DNA from 3 places in the Marinospirillum alkalitolerans genome. Region 1 is predicted to be linked to each of the others. Evidence: predicted binding sites of a transcription regulator. Region 1 holds the regulator's gene; each other region holds the start of a gene.
The links. Region 1 encodes PhoB, which activates phosphate uptake and scavenging genes when phosphate is short. Its sites were predicted from a motif close to TGTCATANNNNTGTCANA; they were not measured.

Region 1 (6,127 bases):
TTGGCCGCCTCGCTGATTTCGTTCTGGCCTTGCAGCTCACAGCGTTGAGTCAGGTCGGATTCAGTGGCAACGCGCACCATGACTTGGCGCAGCTGCTTGAGTGGGCGTTGAATCGAATGCTGGATACGCCAAGCGAGCAAGAGTGAAAAGAGCACCAGCAGACTGCCGCCAACACTGTAGAGCCAGAGCATTTGTTCGGTGAGATGGCTGGCTTCGTCACTGACTTCAGCGGCCAGATCCAACTGGCTACGAATCACGGCTTCAAGAGCTGTGCCCAGCGGATGGATGGTGGACTGGATCTCATGATTCACTGTGGATTCATTGAGTACCCGCACTGTCAGGGCGTCACTCCCAAGGGGTTCGATCCAGCGTTGATAGAGCGCCAGAACCTGCTCTAATGCCGCCTGAGCTGTTTGAATCTCATCGCGTTCCGTGGTTTGGTGCTGAACAAAGTGTTGCCAATGCTCCTCTGCTCGCGCAAGGTGGGTGTTGACCTCCTCCTGCGTAGCTTGATTGCTACTCCAGCCAGTGCGATTACGCCGGATGGATTCGAGCGCTGTTTGCTCCAGCAGGCGTTGGGTCACCAAAATATCAGACAGATAAATTAAGTTATCCTGGTAAAGGCGTTCAAAGAGCCGATCCTTTTGCGCTGAGGCTGAATAGGATAGGAGCAAGACCAGCAGTAATCCACTCATCGGGATGGCACCAATAAGGAACAAGCGAGTGGACAAACGAAGGTTTTTCAGCATATTAAGCCTATGTAATGAATAGGTGAATCAAAGACATGGCAGAAGTATGCTAAAAAGAAATGACATTTTGCTGACAGGCGGGCCGAGATCAACACACAACAGATCAAGTCTGCCTTTCATCGACCGAATGCAGTAGAATTTGTGTGAGGTCGTCTTTGATTGATGCCGCTGCTCCTTAGATATTGAGCCGGTTCATTGATGGTGCCAGCATTCAGAAAAAGGCAGTCCAATGAAGAAAATCCGTTTACTTGTTGTAGATGATGCCAAGTTTATCCGTGATCTCGTGCAAAAAACGCTGCGTGCTGAATATCCTGAGTTTGAGATCCAGGAGGCAGACAATGGGCGTCGTGCGCAAAGTATTTTAAAGAATCAAAGTTTTGATCTGATTTTGTGTGACTGGGAAATGCCTGAAATGAGCGGTTTAGAGCTGCTCAAATGGATTCGATCCAATGAAGACATGCAGGATCAGTCTTTTATTATGGTCACCAGCCTTGATCAAAAAGAAAACGTCGTCGAAGCCTTGCAGGCTGGTGTGAACAACTATGTCACCAAGCCTTTTTCCGCTGAGCAGCTGATTAGCAAGATCATGAAAGAGCTGGTCCGATCAGGCAAGCTGACTCAGGCTGAGGTGAACTCCCTCGGGCGCAAGGATCGCATCGCCTCGGCCGGTGGCGCTGAGCTTTTGGCCGGTGGTTTGGCGGCTAAGCCGGTCACGGTCAAGAAGGGCCCGCGTGAGAAGGGCTTGCTGCTGCTGAATGCTGAGCAGAAGTATCCGATGCAGGTGAAGGACGTGAACCCGCGTGAAATCACCCTGCAAGTGACACGCGAGGCCAGCTTGCAGCTTGGCCAGCCGGTGTTGCTTGGATTGATGGGGGGCACAGAAGATGCGCCGTTGAAGGTGAGTGTGCGCGCTTTTGTGCTCAGTCAGCAATTGGCGGAACGTACGCCACGCAGTGAACAGCAGCTGGTGAAAGCGGTCTTTTTAAAGCAGGACCCAGAAACAGCACAGAAGTTTGATCAACTGCTGAATGCGCCTCAGGGTTAATCCAGCAAGCCAGCGATGCGCTGGGCCGGGAAATGGCAGCAGAAGCGGCTGCCTTCACCGGGTCGGCTCTCGATGGTCAGCTGGGCACCGTGGCGTAGTAAAACATGCTTGACGATGGCCAGCCCAAGCCCTGTTCCGCCAGTGCTGGTGGAGCGCCCTGGATCAACACGATAAAACCTTTCTGTTAAACGCGCTAAATGGCGCGCTTCAATGCCAGGCCCATGATCTTGCACGATCAGCTGCCCTCCTCCCTGCTCATCGTCTTCCCAATAGATCTCGATGCTGGTGCCCGCTGGGGTGTATTTGACGGCGTTGAAGACCAGATTAGAGAAGGCGCTACGCAGCTCCTTTTCAGAGCCATATAAAGGTCGATCGCTGAGGAGATGCAGCTGAATCGGGTGCTGCTGCTCTGAGAGTGCCAGGGCATCAGTGCGAATACTCTCCAGCAGAGGCCGTAGCTGTAAGGGTTCCTGCTCGTATTCGACCTCAGTTGTTTCAAGGCGCGACAGCATCAGCAGATCTTCGACCAGGTTTTCCATCCGTTTGGCCTGCTGGCCCATCAGCTTCAGGCCGCGCTGCCATTTAGGAGCAAGATCATGCAAATGATCGCTGAAGGTTTCGAGATAGCCAGATAAAACCGTCAGGGGGGTGCGTAGCTCATGCGAGACATTGGCGATAAAATCTTGCCGCATGCGTTCAAGACGCTGCATTCTGGTAAAGTCTCTGACCAACAGCAGGCGCTCATTGGCACCAAAAAGCGTAATATGAAACTCCAGCGTCCGATCATCGGCCAAAGGAGAGCGGATCACCAGTGGCTCCTGATAATGCTGCTGCTCAAAGTAATCAATAAAACGGGGTTCACGCACCAGGTGGGTAATGGGCTGCCCAAGATCACTGGGTTGGCTGAGCCCCAGTAGCTGCTCAGCAGCCTGATTCCACCATTCCAGATCCCCAGCCTTATCCAGCATCACGACGCCATCACGCAAGGCCTGACCTGAATCCTGAATGCGATCCAAAAGCTCACGCAGTTCTTGCTGCTGAGCCTGCTGTAAGCGCTGCTGATGATAAAGGCGATCCAGCACCTGCCCCCACAGACCGCTGGCCTCGGGCGGTTCTGCCTCGGGTGAAGCCAACCAGCGCATCAAGCGACTCAGCGACCAGAGATGCTGGCAGAGTAAGGCTGCCAGTGTCAGACACAGTGCCAGCCAGAGATGGCCGAGCGCCCAGCCCAGCAGACCGGCCGCCAGTAACCAGCCGCCAGTGCGTTTCAGTTCATGAGTCAAGAGAGAGCGCACTGCTAGATTTGCGTTGAAAAGCGATAGCCAGTACCGCGTACAGTTTGGATCAGCACATCATGCTCGCTGCCTAGCGCTTTGCGCAAACGACGAATATGCACATCGACTGTGCGCTCTTCGACATAGACATTGCCGCCCCAAACCTGATCGAGCAGCTGGCTACGCGTATAGGCGCGCTCTTGGTGGGTCATGAAAAATTGCAGCAGACGAAACTCGGTAGGGCCGACTTCCAATGGCTGGCCATGAGAGGTCACGCGATGGCTGATCGGATCAAGGCGCAGCCCATTCACTTCGACTGGGTCTTCGACGCCAGCGGGTGTGCTGCGTCGTAATACGGCCTTGATGCGGGCAACCAGCTCACGCGGTGAGAAGGGTTTGGTGATGTAATCATCTGCGCCTGCTTCTAGGCCTTGAATTTTGTTATCCTCTTCACTGCGTGCCGTGAGCATCATGATCGGGATTTCAGCGGTCGTCGGTTCTCTTTTCAGGCGACGCGACAGCTCAATACCGCTGGTGCCGGGCATCATCCAATCGAGTAGAATGAGGTCTGGATGGTGATCCACGATCAAACTATGGGCTTCTTGGGCATTGGCCGCTTCTAAATAGTCAAAATCGGCCATTTCAAGCGCCACAGCGAGCATTTCGCGGATAGGGGCTTCATCATCAACGATCAGAATCTTTTTTTGGCTCATACTGGCATCTCGTCATCTGTGGCTGCCAAAGTGATGGCAGATTTGATTGCATGCGTATTACAACCTGAATAAATGACACTAAGATGACAGCATAACCAGAAAATGTCGCCATTTGTTCATTGATTCACAATAAAAGTGCCCAGAAGGTGTCATTCGTTGCCTCAGCGCCTTTCGCGCCCACGTCGACGCACAACAGGCACTCTTTCAGAGGAGAAAAACCATGATCTCGCGCTTGTTCAACCTGGCCCCTGTTGTGATGGCTGGTGCTTTATGGCTACTCAGCGCATCCGTGTGGGCACAGAACACCAATGTGGAGCGTGTGGGTGAGTATGTGATCTATTACGATGTGATGCCGACTCCCTTTCTAGAGCCGCATATTGCTCAGGCCTATCAGATTACACGTAGTCGCGGTGTGGGCCTGATGCGAGTCTCTGTGGTGCGTGAGCGAGCTGATGGGCAGCGTGAGCCAGTGCAGGCGCGGGTTTCTGGTCATGCTTCCACGCTGGCCGGTCAGCTCTCCAGCTTGAATTTTCGCAACGTCCAGGCAGGACAGGAAGGCTATAGTGCCGCAGTGGCCAGCTTTCGCTATCAGCATGATGAACCCCTGCGCTTTGATTTGATGGTGCACTATGCCAATGGCCAGCCTGCACAGCGCCTGCAGTTTTTGCGGCGTTTATATATTGATTAATCAGTTTTTTTCTTCGCCGCTCAATGAAGAGATGCGGCGTTATTTTATTGATTGATTTCTTGTTGATGAGATCCCCATGCAAAAGAATGCAACTCTTGTTTTGGCCAGTGGTAATGCTGGCAAGTTGGCTGAGTTTAGCCAGATTCTGCAGCCTCTAGGTTGGCAGGTGCGTCCACAGGCGGATTTTTCTATCCCTGATGCCGATGAAACTGGCCTCACCTTTGTGGAAAATGCATTGATTAAAGCACGTCATGCTGCCCAGCTCAGTGGTTGTGCGGCGCTGGCCGATGATTCAGGTTTAGAGGTGGATGCCCTGAAGGGCGCACCGGGGATTTATTCCGCGCGCTTTGCTGGTCCTGGTGCGCAGGATGCACAGAACAATGCGCTGCTATTGGAGCGTCTGGCGGCTTATCCTGAAGCCCAACGCACAGCGCGCTATTGGTGTGTGCTGGTGTTGATGCGTCATGCTGAGGACCCAACGCCGATCATTGTGCAGCAAAGCTGGTCAGGGCGGATTCTGACGGCACCCCAAGGCACCGGCGGCTTTGGCTATGACCCGCTCTTTTGGTTGCCTGATTTACAGATGACCGCCGCTGAACTGAGTGCAGCAGAAAAGAACCGCTTATCGCATCGTGGTCGTGCGCTGCAAGCACTCCTGTCGGAGTTGCACAAGCGTGAGGGATAACCAGCTGATGCACTTGCCACCGCTCTCTCTTTATATTCATCTGCCTTGGTGTGTGCGCAAGTGCCCCTACTGTGACTTTAACTCCCATCAGCTCAAAACCAATACCTCAGGCTTGCCAAGCCTCAGCGCCGAGTTGGAGGCCAATTATGTGGCGGCACTCTTGGCTGATTTAGCCGCGGATCTGCGTGCCTGGCCGGAGTTGATTGAACGTCCTGTCATGTCGGTGTTCTTTGGTGGTGGCACTCCCAGCTTGATGTCGCCTGCTGGCTATGCGCGGCTTTTTGATGGGCTAGAGCGTCAGCTGACTTTTGATGCAGATTGTGAGGTGACGCTGGAAGCCAATCCCAGCAGTGTTGAGCAGGCGCGCTTTGAGGGCTATCGAGCGGCAGGCATTAATCGTTTGTCCATCGGTGTACAGAGTTTTCAACAGCGCCAGCTGGCGCTGCTTGGTCGAGTCCATTCGAGCGCTCAAGCCTATGAGGCGATTGCCGCGGCCCATCAGGCGGGTTTTGATCGAGTGAATATCGATTTGATGCATGGTTTGCCTGAGCAGAGTCCAGAGGGCGCTTTGGATGATTTACGCACGGCCTTGTCCCTGGCACCCAGTCATCTTTCTTGGTATCAGCTCACCTTGGAGCCGAACACTGTTTTTTATCGCCAGCCGCCCGTGCTGCCTGAAGAAGATATTCTGGTGGAGATTCAAGATGCTGGGCAGGCGCTGATTCTTGAAGCAGGCTATCAGCACTATGAGGTTTCTGCCTACGCAAAGCCAGGGCAGCAGGCGCGCCATAATCTGAACTACTGGACTTTTGGGGATTACCTTGGGCTGGGTGCGGGTGCTCATGGCAAGCTGAGTCGCTGGGATGATCAAGCCGCTGGTGGGCTGATGATTGAGCGCCGTTGGAAGACGCGTCAGCCCGAGGCCTATTTGGCTCGCCATCAGTCGTCAAATAACTTATCCACAATACTAGCT
Region 2 (6,127 bases), on a different contig from region 1:
CGACGAAACTGATGCCGCACCAGTTCATCACGCTGTACTTCAGCATAGCGTTGCTGCCCTTGAGCCCACCAAGCATCCCAATCAACCTCAGCAGGCAAAACCAGCTGCTGCTGCTCTGCCGCCCAAGCACAAAAGGCTGCAAAGCCTAAGCGCAATTGCTTGACTGAACAGGATACCAAAGGCTGGTAGGCCTTGTCCTGAGTCAACTGCTGGCGCAAGGCATCATAGCCCAAGCGCCAAACATTGAGGCAATGACGCTGCCGTGTGACACGATCAGGCGCCGTCACCGTTTCTTGCACAGCCAAGCGCATCTGCAAGGGCGTTAAAGCCGACAAGGCCGAAGCCTGCGTGGCCTGAGCCAAGGGCTGCCAATGGTGCGCCTGAGTCAAATGATAACAACAAGGCACCAGGCTAATACGCGGCTGGCGCGCCGCCACGGCTTGACGCAACAAGTGACGATGCAGATCGCCACAGGCATGCAAAGCAACACAATGCTGATCTCGCGGCCAAAAAATCGAATCTGCCTGCAAGGCCAATACATCTTGTTGCTCTAGTCTGACCTGCCTCTGATCTGGACACTGGGTGGCCTCAATCCATGCGGTACCCCGTGCCACTAAAGCCGCATCCTCTTCTAGCGCCAGCACAGGCTGACCACTGGCTTTAGCCAGGGTGCGTGCCAAATGCCCTGCACCAGAACACCAATCCACCAAAGGCCGTGTATAGGGCTGCAACTGAGCAGCTAAACATCCTGCTTGGTGACGTTTACGCTCTGGCATATGGGGCGCTTGCACCTCACTGAGCGTCAAAGCCTGAGCTTGAGACCTCTTCAGCGTCAAGGCTTCTAAAGGCGGCAGCGGTGGTGGCAAAAGCGACGACCGATAGCCAGCCAACCACGGCTGCGCCGCAGCCTGATCAGCCGCCAAGGCCAGGTAATCCTCCTCTGACAGCCCACGCACAGCAGCGAATAAATCTGGAGCCAGCGGCGCCCAAGGCGGCTTAGGCGTGTAAAAAGGGACAGGCTGCCAAAAATCAGCATGATGGCTCAGCCAAGCATCGAGCTGCTGCCAGCTGGCAAGGGTCGTTGTGAAGTTCATAGTCTTTGATGGTTGATTGCTTGAATGAAAGCCGACTTCAGCTCAGCGGCACCCAAAGCTTGAGGCTTGATGGAGTCTTTGCAAGGCCAGCAGTGGCTCTGTCATCTGGGGGCGGAGGCTTGCTGATCCGTTGGGCTGGATAGCCGCCAAGGGGAGTATAAGGCGCGGTGCTCTGAGTGACTAGGGCGCTGATCACGTCTTGCTGACGAACCAATAATTAGTTAGACTGACTAACTATAAATCTTGACACAGGAGAAAGCAATGCCCCTAGAACACAGCCTACAGCGTTTGGAGTGGCACCTTTGGCACCAGTGGCGTGAGCAAGCCAGACAAACCGAGCACCTCGAACTGACAAGCAGCGAACTGCAATATCTGTATACGCTGCTGGCTTGGGACGAAACCGGTCTGCGCCTCACTGAGCTGGCTGAATGCATGCAAGTCAGCAAGGCTTCTGCCAGCAGCATGACACGCAAATTAGAAGAACGCGGCTACCTCTACCGCGAGGCTTGTCCTGAGGATGCGCGTGCCACCCTCTTATACCCCAGTGACAAGACCTGCCAGCTCAAAGAAAAAGAGCCGTTGATTTACCAGTCTGCCGTCACCCATTTTGAACAGGCGCTGTCCGCCGAAGAACTGGCCCAGCTAACACAACTCCTTGAGCGTGCCTGCACCGGACTGGATTTAGGCCCTTTGGTGCCTCCCAGCCTGACGCAGCGCCCCTATACCAGCACCTAAACTCCACTTTTTACATGAGTAGAAGATGAACCTACATACAGCCCCTGTCAGCCGGGCCTTTTGGCACTACACCCTGCCTTCCATCGCCGCACTGATGGTCAGCGGCACTTACCAGATCGTGGATGGTATTTTCGTAGGCCACTTTATTGGCGGTGAAGGCCTCGCGGCAATTAGCCTTGCCTGGCCCTTGGTGGGTGTTTTACTGGCAGCAGGGATGATGATTGGCATCGGCACAGGCGCCCATATGTCGATGATGCTTGGTGCGCGTGATCCAGAAGGCGCGCGCCGGTATTTGGCGCAAAGTTTTTTGTTGCTGCTGCTGTTCAGCCTGGTCTTGGGCAGCCTGCTGTTTACCTTCAGCGGTGCATTCTTGCGCGCTCAAGGCGCAGAGGGCGAGGCTCTTGCTTTTGGGCAGGTCTATCTGAACTGGCTTTTAAAGGGTACGCCGATCGTCCTCGCCAGTATCGTTTTTCCTCTGCTGGTTCGTAATGCAGGTGCACCACGGCTGGCCACGCTGGCGATGGGCATCGGCGCCATCAGCAATATTCTGCTGGATGCGCTCTTTATTGGATGGCTGGGCTATGGCTTAGAAGGGGCTGCTTTGGCCACACTCCTTGGTGAGCTGATTTCTGTCGCCTTGTGCCTTGGATATCTATTTAGTCGTCGCAGTCAGCTCCCGATCAGCTGGCGCCAACTGCGCTGGGAGAGCAAGCGGGCCGGACGCCTGTTACAAACCGGCTTCTCGAGTATGCTGATGTATCTTTATCTGAGCTTTTCTATCGTGCTGCATAACGCACTGCTACTCCACTATGGCAGTAGCGTCCATGTCGCCGCCTATAGCATCGCCGGTTACTTGATGACCTTCTACTATTTGATGGCCGAAGGGGTCGCCGGTGGTTTACAGCCGATTAGCAGCTTCTATCATGGTGCAGGCCGCAGCGCACAGATTAAAGCCGCCTATCGCCTGGCGATCGCCTTTGTCCTGAGCACAGGGCTGGCATTTTTGCTCGCTATCCAAATTTCACCGCACTTTTTCGCCCAGTTTTTTATCCATTCTGGCGATACAGCATTAATGCAGATTACCGAACAAGCACTGCGGCTCTTTTTGCTCGGCTTATTTTTGGATGGATTTTTAGTCGTCACGGCAACCTGGTTTCAATCTCTGGGCTTAGCGCGCCCCGCCACCTTGATCACCCTTGGCAACATGGCCATTCAGGTGCCATTTTTATTCCTGCTGCCTCAATGGCTCGGCATCAATGGCGTCTGGCTCGCCCTGCCCTTATCAAACCTGGTGCTTGTGTTGCTGGTTTTACTGCTGGTCAGGCATCAATGGCGACGCCTCTCTCAACCCCAGCGTCTTGCGCCAGCTCAGGACACGCCACCTCACTAAAACCTCTTCTTGACTCTCTCCACACAAGATGGGCGTCTTGTCATGTTGACGACATCTTGTGTGACTAGACTCTCATTGCTGCATTATTCTTATACACAAGCTGAACTTCTGGATGCTAGGATGCACTAAGTAAAAGGCAAAGATTCTTGAGTTCTGCTGTAAAAGGAGGTCAATATGCAAATGAGTCAAGTCAAAAGACGGATCAAGTCTGACCCCAACGCGACCAGTGCCATTATTAGCCATGCGGGAAGTCGCTTGTACGTCGTTCATATTTATGTGGATGGTGAAGTCCACCTGCTCACCAACTGGCGGGGTCGCCCGCGTGTTTTTCGTAGCCTGGATGAAGCCAAACAAGAACTACACAGCCAAGGCCTTCCCTGTCAGGGTTTAAGCCTGTCTGTTCCTCAGGATGAAGTCTTGGGCCGCCAAGCTGATCAAGATCCTGGCTTTCAAGGTCTCAGCCGTGCCGTGATTCCACTGGGCTAGTCTCTATCGCGCAGCGAACTTCTCGCTGCGCTCTTGCTTCTCCTGCGGCCAGCCTCACCTATACATAAGTTATACGATCTAGACGCCCTTTCTGCTAGACTGGTCTCCATCTTAAGTTCACCTGTTGTGGAGCCCAATGATGGAAGCAGCGCACACCCCGCACCAACGTCCTCCTTTTGCCGTGTTGATGGTCAACCTTGGTACACCAGATGCCCCGACACCTGATGCAGTCCGTCGCTACCTTGCTGAATTTTTATGGGATCGACGTGTCGTTGATCTAGCGCGTCCACTCTGGTGGTTAATTCTGAACGGCATCATTCTGCGCACACGGCCTAGACGCGTTGCCAAAAATTACCAAGAGGTCTGGACAGAAGAAGGCTCCCCACTGCTGGCAATCAGCCGTCAGCAACAACGCGGTCTGGCTGCCTCTTTAAAGCAGGCGACAGGACAAGATATTCCAGTGGTCCTCGCCATGACCTATGGCAACCCTTCCATGGAAGCCGCAGGGCGCGAGCTGCGCCAACTGGGGGCAGAGCGCATTCTTGTGCTGCCTATGTACCCCCAGTTTTCCGCTACCACCACCGCAGCCGCTTTTGATCGACTCGCTGCCAGTTTGAAACACTGCCCCCATTGGCCAGAGCTGCGCTATATCCGCGATTATCACCAGCATCCTGCCTATATCGAGGCACTGGCCAACTCGGTACGCCAAGCCGAGGCTAAGCGCGGCGCACCCTTTGAAAAACTGGTGATGTCTTTTCATGGTATCCCTCAACGCTATGCTGCACAGGGAGATCCCTACCCGCGCCATTGCCAAGCCACGGCTGAGGCCTTGGCACAAGCCTTAGGACGTCAACCAGATCAGTGGTTACTGACCTTTCAATCGCGCTTTGGCAAAGAACCCTGGCTGCAACCCTATACCGATGCAAGCATGCAGCAGCTGGGCGAACAGCAGCTCCAATCGCTTGGCGTCATCTGCCCTGGATTTAGTGCCGATTGTCTTGAAACCCTAGAAGAAATCGCCGGCGAAAACTGCGAAATTTATGAACAGGCCGGTGGTCATGGGTTTCACTATATTCCAGCTCTCAATGCTGCACCTGAACACCTCTCGATGCTCACTCAGCTGGTCTTGGAACAAAGCCAAGGTTGGATGCCACCACTGAATGCGCCTCTGAGCGTGCAATAAACCCATCCCAAAGAGTGTGGCGTTTTGTCACACTCTTGTGTTTTTCTCTCTTATTTAATCAAGGTGCGCTGCCAGCAGGGCGCTTGATCGGTTTTTCTTGTCGCGCAAAACCTAGTGTATTAGTCTAGATTAATCTGAAATCCCTTTTTGTGAGGAAATCTGAATTATGCAGCTCGCTGTGCTCTCGGGCTTCCTTTTGGCAGCCCTCACTCCCTTTTTGAGCAGTGTCTTTCACCAGCGACTTGGCTGGTTGATTGCGCTTCTGCCCGCCGGTCTGGCGATCTGGTTTGCCAGCTTCTTGCCGCAGATGCTCGCCGGTGAGGTCATTATTCATGAATGGGCGTGGATTCCCGGTCTGGATATTTCGCTGACTTTCGTCCTCGATGGCCTCTCCTTCCTTTTTGCGATGCTGATCACGGTGATCGGCAGCTTTGTGTTCCTTTATGCCAGTGAATATCTGAAAGGACATCAGGACTTGCACCGTTTTTATATGGTGCTGCTGGCCTTTATGGCTTCGATGCTGGGGCTGGTTCTCTCCGATAGCCTGATCACCCTGTTTGTCTTCTGGGAACTCACCAGTATTACCTCCTATCTGCTGATCGGTTTTAATCACCACGAAGCTTCTGCCCGTAAGGCCGCACTGCAAGGCTTGATCATTACCGTCGGTGGTGGTCTGGCCCTGCTGGCAGGGATGGTCATGCTGGCCATGATCGGGGGTAGCTACTCGATTCAGACGCTGCTGACCCAGGGTGAGGTGATTCAAAACCATCCTCTGTATCTTGCTGCCTTGTTGTGTTTGCTTGGTGGTGCTTTTACCAAATCAGCCCAGTTCCCCTTCCACTTCTGGCTCCCCAATGCCATGGCAGCGCCAACACCAGTCAGCTCCTATCTGCACTCGGCCACGATGGTCAAGGCGGGAGTCTATCTGCTCGCTCGCCTCTCTCCTTCCCTCGGCGGTACAGAGGCGTGGCAGTTTATTCTGCCTTTGTTTGGAGCGACCACCATGTTTGTTGGCGCATTTATGGGCCTGCGCAGCACCGGAATCAAAAAACTGCTGGCCTACTCCACACTGATGGCGCTCGGTACCCTGACATTACTGCTTGGTATCGGCACTGAAACCGCCATGATTGCCTTTGCTGCCTTCTTGCTCGGCCACTCCTTGTATAAAGGCGCGCTGTTTATGATCGCTGGTGCAGTGGATCATTCAACGGGCACCAAAGAAGTACCTGAACTCGGCGG
Region 3 (6,127 bases), on a different contig from region 1:
TGTTATCCAGCTGGAGAGAGGGAGAAAAATCAGCAGGGAAGACGCCTTCAGCTTGGAGGGCTTCAACCAGCTGCTGGAGCTGAGCTATGATCAAGTCTTTCATCGGTGGGAGCCTTGCGCTTTTAAGTGAAAATCAAAAGAGCCAGTTTACCATTTTCCACTCAGGCCACCCAATAAAAAACCCCCAGCATCACTGCTGGGGGTTGATTCACTTCACTCAATGCGAAAGAAGAGTTCAGGCTTGGCTTAGAAAGCGTATTTTGCCTGCAGGCTGATACGCATATCGCTATCACCTAAACCGTTTAACTTGCCCGCATTATCATCAGCTGTCATATAACGCAGCTCACCGCCCCATTCCCAACCGGAAGGCATAGTGTAGAAGGCATTCGCCCAGAGAGCGGTGTAGTCTGAATCATCCGCATCACGCAGCGCTTGCTCAACCAGCAGGTTGGTACGCAGCTGCTGATTGATACGATATTGCGCACCAACAGAAACATAGGTGTCATCATTATCGTTGGTGTTAGTCAGCGCTAAATGCACACGCAGTTCATCAGTAATCTGGCTGCGCGCACCAAAGGTCAGCTCAACCTGGCTTTCTGTTTTTGCATCACCTGTGGCTTCAGCATCATCAAATTGCAGCAGGGTCGCCGCACCAAATAGCTGTGTAGCGCCCAAATTAGCACGGAAATTCACGACGGCATCAGGAAGAGCTGTGTTAGCATCACGATCCGTTTGACCAACGCCTGTTGAGAAGCTATTGGTGCGATCCTCCAAGAACACACCCACAGTCATACCTTCAGCGACAGGAATATTGCGACCTAAAACCATTGTACGCTGTGCCATAGCCGAGGTATTGGCTGTGCCGCCAGCATCTATTGTTTCGCCCAGACCCGTCAGGTTAGCTGCACCCGACCAGCTAAAACCAGCGACCCAACCATCCCACATAATCGCCGCATGACGCAGACGGTAGTTGCTACCACTTGGGCCATTAAAATCATTTTCAAACAAAATAGTAATCGGGCCAGCGTCTGTTTGGCGCGTATAAGACAGGTTCATCCGTGATGTCCCTAGGCTCATACCATAATCAATATCGCTGTCTTGACCCACTGCATCATCAAAAATCGTCCAGTTGGCTTGTGCGGCAACAAAACCACCAAAATTCACTCGGTGTTGGTCATTTTCAAAAATAGTGGCGGCGGTTGCCGTAGAAGCTGCTACAGCCAGAGCGAGAGGAAGAGCAACAGTACCTGCGAGCTTGTGACGCAATTTCATAAGAATGTACCTTTTGTTTTTTTATTCGGATTGAGCCAAGACTCATTTTTATTGTTCGCGGCGGAACTCAGCTTTCAACCTCAACTCTAAAGTCTTGGCCTTGAGTGCAGCTGCCGCTTGGCGCAGACTCGCACGCCCACTCAAGGCTGTCAATATCACTGCGCCCCTTGATTCGACTAAGGTCTAACCACCTTCTCTCTTCCGACCACCCTACCGAGTGCTTGCGCTTGGCGCCCAAGACGCAGTAATAATTCCTGACGACGTCGTTGCCGAACCTGCTCTCCCAAGGCGGTCGCAAAGGTTTCTGCCGACAGCTGCTCCAAGCCGGCCAACTCACCTATATCTTCAAGCATCTTCTGTACACCCTGACGATCCGGCTCAGCACTCAGGCAGAGGTGCTGCAATAGTAAACCCAGGCGCACCAGCGCTGGATAACGGGCGATCCAGCCCGCTGCATGCATAGGCTGACGGGGCAAGCGCAGGTGCGCTCGTGCCGCATTCAATAAGGCCGCTGCCGCCAAGGGGCGCTGAACAGCCGCATCAGATCCCCCATCCACAGTCTGACTCAAAAAGGCCACCAAGCGCAGACTCGACTGCCCCAGTGGTAAGCTTGCCTCTAATTCACGCTGCACAGCACGGCGCTGACGATACCCCAGCTGCTGCTGTCGCCAGTCTGCATCGCGACCTTCTAATGGCAAGCGATGCAAGGCTTGATCTCGCCAGCAGCTCATGACCCAAGGCTGAAAGGCCTGCACCAGCTGATGCACTGCCTGTCGTACCGCATAGGGTGCGCTTCCTGGAGCCAACCACTGACTCAAAGCCAGCAAGGCCTGTACGCCCAGCAGCTGTTGATACGCCACAAGACCCGCTTCTTCATCGGCACTGACTTGCGCCAGCTCACGGCCCAGCATCCAGGCCTGAGCATACTGGCCCGCCCAATGCAGCAGCTGCCGTGGTTGTAAGACAGCCGCCACATCCAGCAAAACCGTTGGACGAGGCACGTCCGCAACATAGGCATCTGCTAGCCACCAACCGCGCAGTGCCTTGCTCGCCACAGCAGGATGCAGGGCCAGATGCTGCGCCAGAAAATCCGCACAGGCAAAAAGCCCCTCTTGTGGGCCACTGATCCACTCCAACTCCAGTTCGGCAATCCCTTGCTGACGCATCACCTGGCCAGGCGGCAAGCGCACTTCGCCGATATCAGCGGCTAATTCCAGCTGCGTCTTACTGCCATCAGCCAGAGGCCAGCTGAGCTGCCAGGCATGGCGAGTAAAGTCGGTATGAAAAACAGGTTGAAGCTGCGTCTGCCACGCGCCAGTCAACGGCAGTTCGGGCAAGGCACTTAGCTCCAGCTGTGCCTGAGCCACGGGCACCTCCCATTCACCGCGCTGCGTCAACGCGCCCTCAGTCTGCCCTGCGGTTTTCAGGGTTTGCAGCCAGCGATCACCAACGCGACGCAGGCGCAACGCCATACGCTGGCGATGTAAATCACGCTGGGGCGTATCAAAATAAATGTTTTCCATTAAGCGCACACTGGGTGGCTCTTCGCCACGCTCAGCGAGCAGCGCCATCAGACGTGGGAGATCTTCCGCCTGAAAGCGACATTTGAGTTCTATTTCTTGGCCCACTGCGTGCTCCTTGAGGGTGTTAACACGGGACAATCGGGGTTGCACTTCATTGGCAGTGTGCCAGCGATACAGCACACTTTTGCTTTTTTTTGTCAGAATTTCGTTATAATCGCGCCAGAAAAAATTCATGCTTTTGTCATCAAGACAAGCCGCTTCCTCACTTTATGTCTCACACAGCACGCGCCAAGGTGACTTATGTCCTACTCGCTATTCGACTTTCTCCAGCTGATCGGCTCGCTCGGCATTTTCATTTTCGGGATGAAAATCTTCAGTGAAGGCCTACAGAAGATTGCTGGAAACCGTCTCAAAGGCATCCTCAGCGGGATGACGCGTAATCGCCTGACCGGCGTGATCACCGGTTTTGCTACCACGGCCATCACCCAATCTTCCACCACCACCACGGTCATGGCGGTTAGCTTTGTCAATGCGGGCTTGATGAGCTTTGTGCAATCCACCGGCGTGATCATGGGCGCCAATATCGGCACCACCCTCACGGCTTGGCTGGTTGCGCTCTTTGGCTTTAAGTTTCAGATCACCCCTATCGCCTTGGCTGTCATCGGGATTTTCTTTGCTTTCTTATTCTCCAAAAATCCCCGCTGGCGCAATATCGCCGAAGCCATGGTCGGATTCGGGATTCTGTTTATCGGACTGGAGTTTATCAAAGGTGCCGTACCAGATATCAACAACAATCCAGAAATGTTTGCCTTTTTAGATGCTTTTACTGATTACGGCTTCCTTTCTCTGTTACTGTTTGTGCTGGTCGGCACTATTTTGACGCTGCTGACTCAATCTTCTTCTGCCGCCACCGCCATTACGCTGGTGATGCTCTTTGAAGGCTGGGTGTCCTTCCCGATTGCTGCTGCAATGATTCTGGGCGAAAACATCGGCACCACAGTCACCGCGAATATTGCGGCCTTGGTGGGGAATGTGCATGCCAAACGCTCGGCACGTTTTCACTTTTTCTTTAATATGCTCGGTGTGATCTGGATGCTCGCGCTGATCTATCCTGCCTTGCATTTAATCGACTGGGTGGTGATGTCTGTGACAGAAAGCAGCGTCTCAGTGCTCAGCGGTGATCCAGAAGCCCGTTCTAATGCCACCTTGGCGCTCTCACTCTTTCACACCAGCTTTAACGTACTGAACGTGGTGTTCTTATTTGCACTTGTTCCTTACATTGTGAAGTTTGTTGAATATATCCAGCCTGATCGCGGTGGTGAAGATGATGAGTTTCACCTGCGCCATATCAGCACCGGTGTCATGACATCACCGCTGCTCTCTGTTGAACAGGCGCAAAAGGAAATCCAGCAGTTCGCTCAGATTATCGTGCAGATGCATGAGCAGGTGCGACAGCTGCTGTTTGATTCAAATGTCGATGTCGAAAAGCTGCGTAAAAAAGTGCGCAAGCTGGAAAAAGCCACTGATCAGCTCGAAATAGAAATTTCGGATTATCTGGTGCGCATCTCAGAGCGCAGCCATCTCGAGCGCAACCTCACCGAGCGCATCCGCAATATGCAAAGCATGATCAATGATCTTGAGCGTATCGGCGATATCTACCATCAAATTGCCAAGCTCACTGAGCGCCTGCATGAGTCCCAAGCAGACTGGCCGGAAGATGCGAGCCAAGAAATCAAGGTGATGATGGAGGCGTTGGAAAAAGCCGTGGCCAATATGGAGCAGAATATCGCCAAAGACCCCAGTCAGGTGAAGCTCGAAGAAGCCATTGCACTGGAGAAAGCCGTCAACAAGCTGCGTAACCAGTTCCGCAAAAACCACTATACACGCCTTGAGAATGGGAACTACTCGCCACGCGCTGGGGTGGTGTTCATTGATCTGCTCAATCGCATGGAGCGCATTGGCGACCATGTTATTAATGTTAATGAATCAGCATGCGGACATCGTTTAAAAAGTAAGCGCTTGGTCGGGAGCCATTTCACCCCGGTCAACCCTTCTTAGACGAACAGCCACAGTACGACTAGGATTAACCAAGACCTTGCGTTAAGCTCTGGTCTTGGTTTTTTTATTTCCACCAAGATACGGCTTATGTCTCAGGTTACTCCCGAAATTAACTGGTTCCGCCAGGCTGCACCCTATATCCATGCCCATCGCGGTCGCGTGTTTGTTGTTCATCTTGAGGGCGATGCCCTGATCCAGCCTTTTCAGCGTGAACTGATGACTGATCTGGCGCTGCTCTACTCGCTCGGCATCAAGCTGGTCATCACCTTTGGAGCACGCCCCCAGCTGGCACAGGCCCTTGAAGCGCAGGATCTGCCCTGGCTTGAACATCAAGGCCGCTTGCTGATTGATCCACCACGCCTGCCTTCACTGATCCAGACGCTGGGCACGCTGCGTGTGGAGCTGGAGCGTCGTCTCAGCATGAGCCTCAGCCAAGCCTCTTTACAGCACCAAGGCGTTCAGGTGGTGAGCGGCAATCTGGTGATGGCGCGTCCCTTGGGTGTGCGTGAAGGCGTGGACTTTCATTTTTCGGGCGAAGTGCGCCGGATTCAGGTTGAGCCCTTAAAGCGCCTGCTGGATCAGGGCAATATCGTGCTCTTGCCACCGCTAGGTTATTCCGCAACAGGGGAAGCCTTTGATCTTGATGCCGAAGAAGTCGCCACCGCAGCGGCGATCGAGCTCAAGGCTGATAAGCTGCTGTTGCTTGGTCGGGCGGAAGGCTTACATGATGCACAGGGGCAGTTGATTCGTGACATCACACCACTTGAAGCCGAGCACTGGCCGCATGTGCCTGAATATGGTTGCCTGGCTCGTCATTTACAGGCGGCCTGCACGGCCTGTCGTCGTGGTGTCAAACGTGCGCATCTGTTGAGCTATCAACATTCAGGCAGCCTGCTTGAAGAACTCTTCACCCGTGAAGGGGCGGGCACGCTGATTACCCAATACAGCTATGAAACCCTGCGCCAAGCCAAAATTGAGGATGTGGGCGGCCTGCTCGCCTTACTGCGCCCCTTAGAAGAAAAAGGCGTGCTGGTTCGTCGCTCGCGTGAGCTGCTCGAAGCCGAAATTGATCGTTTTACAGTGATTGATCTGGATGGCAGCATTATCGCCTGCGCCGCTCTCTATCCCTATCCAGATGAACAGCAGGCTGAGCTGGCTTGTGTTGTCGTGGACCCAGAATATCGCCAAGGACAGCGAGGTGACCGCCTGTTGGCGAAAATCGAGAAAACAGCCAAGCAGCAAGGCATCATGCAGCTCTTTGTGCTGACCACTCA

Region 2: V6U78_RS11940 (DUF6482 family protein) is a predicted target of PhoB. The motif match lies at 3,258-3,275, and genes of this name have one in related genera.
Region 3: V6U78_RS06220 (CYTH domain-containing protein) is a predicted target of PhoB. The motif match lies at 2,991-3,008, and genes of this name have one in related genera.

The regions. Positions count from the first base shown of each region.
Region 1 is NZ_JBANFI010000002.1:134,846-140,972, reverse strand. Features, by position in the region: gene V6U78_RS03605 (methyl-accepting chemotaxis protein) at 1-749, opposite strand, end outside; gene V6U78_RS03600 (response regulator) at 979-1,794, shown strand; gene phoR (phosphate regulon sensor histidine kinase PhoR) at 1,791-3,077, opposite strand; gene phoB (phosphate regulon transcriptional regulator PhoB) at 3,092-3,781, opposite strand; gene V6U78_RS03585 (DUF4426 domain-containing protein) at 4,002-4,469, shown strand; gene rdgB (RdgB/HAM1 family non-canonical purine NTP pyrophosphatase) at 4,546-5,154, shown strand; gene hemW (radical SAM family heme chaperone HemW) at 5,162-6,127, shown strand, end outside.
Region 2 is NZ_JBANFI010000009.1:8,384-14,510, forward strand. Features, by position in the region: gene V6U78_RS11925 (methyltransferase) at 1-1,094, opposite strand, end outside; gene V6U78_RS11930 (MarR family winged helix-turn-helix transcriptional regulator) at 1,356-1,829, shown strand; gene V6U78_RS11935 (MATE family efflux transporter) at 1,855-3,219, shown strand; gene V6U78_RS11940 (DUF6482 family protein) at 3,394-3,705, shown strand; gene hemH (ferrochelatase) at 3,842-4,888, shown strand; gene V6U78_RS11950 (putative monovalent cation/H+ antiporter subunit A) at 5,055-6,127, shown strand, end outside.
Region 3 is NZ_JBANFI010000003.1:274,904-281,030, forward strand. Features, by position in the region: gene argS (arginine--tRNA ligase) at 1-103, opposite strand, end outside; gene V6U78_RS06215 (hypothetical protein) at 247-1,272, opposite strand; gene V6U78_RS06220 (CYTH domain-containing protein) at 1,449-2,900, opposite strand; gene V6U78_RS06225 (Na/Pi cotransporter family protein) at 3,096-4,853, shown strand; gene argA (amino-acid N-acetyltransferase) at 4,941-6,127, shown strand, end outside.